3 regions of the Streptomyces sp. L2 genome follow, and region 1 is predicted to be linked to each of the others. Evidence: riboswitches for the same ligand, from Rfam matches in the RefSeq annotation. Region 1 holds a riboswitch; each other region holds the start of a gene.
What was found. Region 1 has a riboswitch for cobalamin ahead of DBP14_RS25295 (prenyltransferase/squalene oxidase repeat-containing protein). Riboswitches for the same ligand answer to the same signal wherever they lie in the genome.
Positions count from the first base shown of each region.

Region 2: linked by a shared signal. The riboswitch ahead of DBP14_RS04755 ((2Fe-2S) ferredoxin domain-containing protein) and the one ahead of DBP14_RS25295 (prenyltransferase/squalene oxidase repeat-containing protein) in region 1 are both predicted to bind cobalamin.
Region 3: linked by a shared signal. The riboswitch ahead of DBP14_RS27740 (cobalamin biosynthesis protein) and the one ahead of DBP14_RS25295 (prenyltransferase/squalene oxidase repeat-containing protein) in region 1 are both predicted to bind cobalamin.

Region 1 is NZ_QBDT01000001.1:5,671,136-5,673,326, reverse strand. It holds gene DBP14_RS25300 (aminoglycoside phosphotransferase family protein) at 1-483, opposite strand, end outside; cobalamin riboswitch at 543-673, shown strand; gene DBP14_RS25295 (prenyltransferase/squalene oxidase repeat-containing protein) at 789-2,024, shown strand; gene DBP14_RS25290 (SCO2322 family protein) at 2,021-2,191, shown strand, end outside.
Region 2 is NZ_QBDT01000001.1:1,101,916-1,104,106, reverse strand. It holds gene DBP14_RS04760 (hypothetical protein) at 1-338, shown strand, start outside; cobalamin riboswitch at 982-1,104, shown strand; gene DBP14_RS04755 ((2Fe-2S) ferredoxin domain-containing protein) at 1,222-1,563, shown strand; gene DBP14_RS04750 (enoyl-CoA hydratase/isomerase family protein) at 1,659-2,191, shown strand, end outside.
Region 3 is NZ_QBDT01000001.1:6,205,055-6,207,245, reverse strand. It holds gene DBP14_RS27750 (inorganic phosphate transporter) at 1-486, shown strand, start outside; gene DBP14_RS27745 (hypothetical protein) at 519-746, shown strand; cobalamin riboswitch at 884-1,026, shown strand; gene DBP14_RS27740 (cobalamin biosynthesis protein) at 1,123-2,067, shown strand; gene DBP14_RS27735 (cobyric acid synthase) at 2,064-2,191, shown strand, end outside.

The DNA of each region.
Region 1 (2,191 bases):
GTCTGCGGCTACCTGGGCCAGGATGATCGCGGACATGGCCCAGTCCAGGCCGGGTGGGCCGTCCTCGGTGTTGGACCAGTCTATGACGCGGGGGCCGTCGGCCGTGAGGATGACGTTGTCCGGGTGGAGGTCGAGGTGCAGGACCCGCGCGGCCGGGTCGGCCGGGTTCCGGCCGGGCAGCGCGTGCAGTTGGCGCAGCAGCCGGGCGAGCAGCGTGCCCGCCTCGGCCGGGGCGATGAGGCCCGAGGTGAGCGCGGCGAGCATCGTCGGACCGGACAGCCGCTCCAGGACCAGGTCGGTGCGGGACGCGGAGGGCCGTACGCGGGGCACCGGATAGCCGTGCTCGCGCACGTACGCCATCACCGCGCCCTCGGCGGCCGCGTCCCCCCACCCCTCCCGGTCGCGGCGCAGCACCCACGCGTCGTCCATCTCGTACACGTCCGCCGAACGGCCCGAGCCGAGCAGTCTCCCCGTCGTCGTCATGGCCGTGACCCTAGTCACCGGGCGGCTGTGCCCACAGCCACTCCTCGGGGTCCGTTCGGCTGCCGGTAAAGTGGCGGTGTCGTCATCACACTCGTACGGGGGGAAGCCGGTGCAATTCCGGCGCTGACCCGCAACCGTGAGCCGTCCCCGGTGGACGGTGAGCCGGACTGCCCCGTACGGGATTTTGACCGGCTCACGTGCGTCGGCGTTCCGCCGCGCACGGCACCGTCGAGGTTCACGGAGCCGAGCCGCCCGGGGTGTTCCCGTGCGCTGCCCGGCTCTCCGAGGAGAGGCAGTCGCCGATCATGTACGTCCGCCGCAGTGCCGCGGTCCTCGCCGCCGTGGGCGTGATCGCCGCGGCCGGGTCCGCCGCGCCCGCCCTGGCCGCGGGCCCGTCCCCGTCCGCGTCGCCGAAGGTGACGGTCCCGTCCGGCCTGTACGGCACCACCGACCCGACGTACGACGGTGTCTGGCGCCAGTCGCTGACCCTGCTCGCCCAGGACACGCTCGGCTACCGGCCCGCGACCGCGGCCGTCGGCTGGCTCGCGGGGCAGCAGTGCGCGAACGGTGCGTTCGCCGCGTTCCGCGCGGACCCCGGCAAGGCGTGTGACGCCAAGGTGATGGTGGACACCAACAGCACCGCCGTCGCCGTACAGGCGCTCAAGGCGACCGGCGGGCATGGCGCGGCCGTCGAGAAGGCGGCCGGCTGGCTGAAGTCGGTGCAGAACAAGGACGGTGGCTGGGGCTACACGCCCGGCGGGCCCAGCGACAGCAACTCCACGTCCGTCGTCATCGGCGCGCTCGCCGCGGCCGGCGAGGACCCGGGGCAGGTGCGGGCGGGCGGCAAGTCGCCGTACGACCTGCTGGCCGAGTTCGCTCTCCCCTGCGGGGGGAAGGGCGGCGGCGCCCTCGCCTACCAGCCCAAGAAGGGCAAGCTCACCGCCAACGCGGACGCCACGGCCGCGGGTGTCGTCGGCGCGCTCGGCAAGGGCTTCGGGGTGAAGGCCGGGGCCGACCGGGGCAAGGCTCCCGCCTGCGCCCCCGGGAAGCCGGCTCCGGCGCGGGTCGCGGACAACGGTGCCGCGTACCTCGCGGACGCCGTCGCCAGGACCGGCCACCTCACCTCGGCCCTGCCCGGCGCCGCGGACCAGCCGGACTTCGGCAACACCGCGGACACGGTCGTGGCGCTCGCCGCGGACGGCTACCTCGCGCAGGCGAAGAAGCCGTACGCCTGGCTGGAGAAGAACGCCGGCGCCTGGGCGAAGCAGAGCGGCCCGGCCGCCTACGCCCAGCTGATCCTGGCCGCGCACGCGGTCGGCGCCGACCCGGCGGACTTCGGGGGCACGGATCTGGTGAGCGCGCTGAACGCGTCGGGTCCGGCCCCGCAGAAGCAGGCGGCCGCGTCGTCGCACGCCGACGAGGAGAAGACGTCGGACGACGGTTCCGGCAACAGTGTCTGGTGGATCGTCGGCGTCGGGCTCGTCGGCGGCATCGGCGTGGGCTTCCTGATGAGCGCCCGCCGGAAGCAGCGGCAGCTGTGACCGCCGTCCGCCGTGCCGGGGTCCTGCTGGTCGCCGCGCTGGTGCTGGTCGCCGGCGCGGCGGTCGAGGCGCGGGCCGCGGGGTACCGCTACTGGTCGTTCTGGGAGCGCGACGGTGGCCGGTGGACCTATGCCACCGAGGGTCCGTCGACCGCCCGCCCCGAGGAC
Region 2 (2,191 bases), 4.6 Mb from region 1:
GCGAGGCCGGCTATGAGCCCCGCGGCCGCTCCCTGGACACCGCGCTGGCCTACGAGCACGGTCGGGTCAACGCCTACGCCGGCGCCTACGACGACGCCCTCACCGCCCTGGACAAGGCCCTCACCCTGCTCGGCGAGCCCGGACCGGACGAGGAGCGGGCCGGCGAGTGGGCCGAGTGCGTCCGCCTCGCCGGCGCGGTCGAGGGCGTCTACCTGGAACGCCCGGCCCCCGCCCTCACCCGCCTCGACGCGGCCATCTCCCACCTGACCGCCCTCGGCTACACGGAGGAGACCGAACCGCTGACCTCCCTGGCGGCGCGCCTGCGCGACGAGGAGTGAGGGCGCCGGCCGTCAGACACGGCCGGGCGGAGCCGCTGAACGGGCCGGGCCGGCGGCCAAGTTGGGCGGGCGGAGCCGCCGTACCGGCTGGCCCGGCGGCTAAGTTGGGCGGGCGGGGCGGCTGAATCGGCTGGGCGGGGCCGCTGAACCGGCCGGTCTGAGCCCGCGAGCCGGCCGATCGGAGTCCGCGAGCCGGCCGGGCGCTGAACCAGTCGGCCGGATCCCGTGAACCGGCTGGGCGGGGCCGCTGAACCGGCCGGTCTGAGCCCGCGAGCCGGCCGATCGGAGTCCGCGAGCCGGCCGGGCGCTGAACCAGTCGGCCGGATCCCGTGAACCGGCTGGCCGGCGGCCGCGGACCGGCCGGGCGCAACCGGCGAGCCGGCCGGTCAGAGCCCGCGAGCCGGCCGGCCGCAGTCCGCGAGTCGGCTGGCCGGAGTCCGCGAGCCGGCAGGGCGAGCCGCTGAACCGGCCGGCCGGAGTCCGCGAACCAGCCGGCCGAACCGTCCGGTACACCGTCCGAACCGTCCGGTACACCGGCCGAAGCATCCCGTGCACCGGCCGAACCGACCCGTGCACCGGCCGGATGAGGGGCTCGCTCCCTCCCGATGAGATGATGACCGGTGACAACAGGCGACGGCGGTCCGAGGAAGCCGGTGGGAATCCGGCGCGGTCCCGCCACTGTGACCGGTGAGCGAGTTCCGGCAGGCCACCGCCCCGACCGGGGTGGGAAGGCGGGGCGAGCGGCGACCCGGGAGCCAGGAGACTCACGCGGTCGCCTCCTCGACCGACCCCGGGGCGGATCTCCCCGGGAGGGGAGTGGTGTGCCGTGCCGGAGAAGCCGTGGGAAGAGCCGCCGGGCGGGGCCGCGGTGGTGGATGAACCGGTGCCGTGCCGGGTCGTCGTGTGCCGGGACTGCTGCTGCGGGAGCCCCAAGGTGACCGGGGTGGACCACGCCGCTCAGACCGCGCGGCTGCGGGCGGCGGTGCCGGTGCGCGTCTCCGACTGCCTCGACGTGTGCGACCAGGCCAACGTCATGGTCGTACAGCCTTCCGCGAGGGGCCGGGCCGCCGGCGCGCGGCCGGTCTGGCTCGGTCTCGTCAACGACGCGGACGCGACCGAGGACATCGTCGCCTGGGTGCGGGCCGGCGGCCCGGGCGTGGCACCCCTGCCGGACATCCTCGACCTGTACGCCTTCACCCCGCCGCGCCGCACGGTGAACCCCTGAGGCTCACGCGACTGCCCGCGCGTCCACCAGACCCTGGAAGGAACCGACGAGATCATGCGTGTCATCGTGGCCCGGAACCTGACGGAGGTGTCGTGATGAGCGCCGCCGGGGAACCCGTCCTGCTCCGCACCACCGGCCGGGTCGCCCGCATCACCCTCAACCGGCCCAGGGCCCTCAACGCCCTCGACCACGAGATGGTCCGACGCGTCGACGCGGCGCTGACCGCGTGGGAACACGACCCGGCCGTGGAGGCCGTGGTCGTCACGGGTGCGGGGGAGCGCGGCCTGTGCGCGGGCGGCGACATCCGTGCCGTGCACGACGACGCCCGCGACGGCGACGGCGCCGCCTCGGCGGCGTTCTGGCGCGACGAGTACCGCCTCAACGCCCGCATCGCCCGCTACCCCAAGCCGTACGTGGCCGTCATGGACGGGATCGTGATGGGCGGCGGGGTCGGCATCTCCGCGCACGGCGACGTCCGGGTCGTCACCGAACGGTCGCGGATCGCCATGCCGGAAACCGGCATCGGCTTCGTCCCGGACGTCGGCGGCACCCACCTGCTCGCCCTGGCCCCCGGCGAACTGGGCACGCACCTGGCGCTGACCGGCGCGCGGATCGGCGCCGCCGACGC
Region 3 (2,191 bases), 530 kb from region 1:
GCGGCCACGGCCATCCTGGCCTCCTCCCACCTCGGCTTCTCCCTCTCCACCACGCACGTCGTCTCCGGCTCGGTGATGGGCGCGGGCCTCGGCCGCAAGGGCGGTGTGGTCCGCTGGTCCACGGCGACCCGCATGGTCGTCGCCTGGGTGCTGACCCTGCCGGCCGCCGCCCTGGTCGGGGCGCTCGCCGAATCCGTGACGGATCTCGGGGACTGGGGCACCGGGGCCGTCGCCGTGTTCCTGGTCGCCTCCAGCGCCGCGATCTGGAAGCGGTCCCGCCGCGAGGTCGTCGACAGCTCCAACGTCAACGACGTCGACGCCGACGCCGCCGAGGAGCCGGCCGGCGTGGTGACCACCGCCATCGCCATGGTGACCCCGCCCCCGGTGGGCCCGGTCCCCGCCGGCCTGACGGCCACCATCCCGGCCCCCGTCGAGACCTCCGCACCGGCCGCCGCCCCCGCGGTGCCGCCGGCCGCCGCGGTCTGACCCCGGTCACTCCGGACAACCAAGGAAACGACATGAAGATCGACTGGGCGGCCATCGGATCCGTCTTCGGCGTCAGCCTCGTGGTCACCGTGGGCCTGGTGACCCTGTTCACCCTCGGCGTCACCGGCCTGGCCCGCCGCGAGCGGGCCGCGGCCGAGGGCAACTCCGCCGCGCTCGCCGTGACCGGCGCCTACGTCTGCTTCGCGGCCTGCGCGGCGGCGGTGGCGTACGGCCTCTACCTGATCGTCGGCAAGTCCTGACCACGTCCTGACCGACCGTCTGGAAGGCTCCACCCCACGGTGCACACCGGGGTGGGGCCTTTCGCATGTCCGAGGAGACACGCCGCCGGTGTGGGGATCGGCACACTCTCCCCCCGCAGGTCAACGGCAAGTTGACGGCCGTTCCGGGGGCGTGGTGGACTGCCCGGGCCATGTACGGCGGCAGCAGAGGAAGCCGGTGTGAATCCGGCGCGGTCCCGCCACTGTCACCGGGGTAGCGATCCCCGGGAGCCAGGAACTCTCACCGCCGGTCTCGTCAACCCAGGGCGCGGACACCCTGAGTGAGGACATACCGCCATGCTCGGCTGCCGAAGGACCCTTCACCGGCGCTTCCCCGTGCCCACGGCCGGCTGAGCCGATGGGTGCCGATCGCACATACGCGTACGGCGCCGCCGCCGGCCTCCTCGGTGACCTGCTCCTCGGCGACCCGCGCCGCGGGCACCCGGTCGCCGTGTTCGGACGGACGGCCGCGGCCGTGGAGAGCGCGTTGTGGCACGACCACCGCGGCTGGGGCGCGCTGCACACCGCCGTGTGCGCCGGAGGCGCCGTCGCCCTCGGGGCGCTCGCCACACGCGCCGTACGCCGCTCCCCCGCCGCCTCCGTGGCCCTGACCGCGGCCGCCACCTGGGCGGTGGTCGGCGGCACGTCACTCGCCCGGGAGGCGCGGACGATCGGCCGCGCCCTGGAGTCCGGTGACGTGGCGGCGGCCCGCGCGCGGCTGCCGCACCTGTGCGGCCGGGACCCGCAGGCCCTGGACGCCGACGGGATCGCGCGGGCGGTGGTCGAGTCGGTCGCCGAGAACACCTCCGACGCGGTCGTGGGCGCCCTGGTGTGGGGTGCGGTCGGCGGAGTGCCGGGCCTGCTCGGCTTCCGGGCCGTCAACACGCTGGACGCGATGGTCGGTCACAAGTCCCCCCGCTTCCGCCGCTACGGCTGGGCCTCCGCCCGCCTCGACGACCTCGCCGGCTGGCCGGGGGCGCGCCTGACCGCCGTACTCGCCACGCTCGCGGGACCCGATCCGCGCGGTGCCGCACGCGCCTGGCGGGCGGACGCGCGCCGGCATCCGAGCCCCAACGCCGGGCCCGTCGAAGCCTCGTTCGCGGGCGCCCTCGGCGTGCGGCTGGGCGGCACCCTCTCCTACGGCGGCCGGGTCGAGCACCGGCCCGTGCTGAACGGCGACGCCGGACGCGCCGTCCGCGTCACCGACGTCGACCGGGCCGTACGGCTCTCCCGCCGGGTCGGCCTCCTCGCGCTCGGCGTCACCGTCGCCGGGCGCCTCCTCCTGAAGGGACGTGGGAAGTGAGCGGGGGTCTCCTCGTCGCCGGCACCACCTCCGACGCCGGCAAGAGCGTCGTGACGGCCGGGATCTGCCGGTGGCTGGTCCGCCAGGGCGTGAAGGTCGCGCCGTTCAAGGGGCAGAACATGTC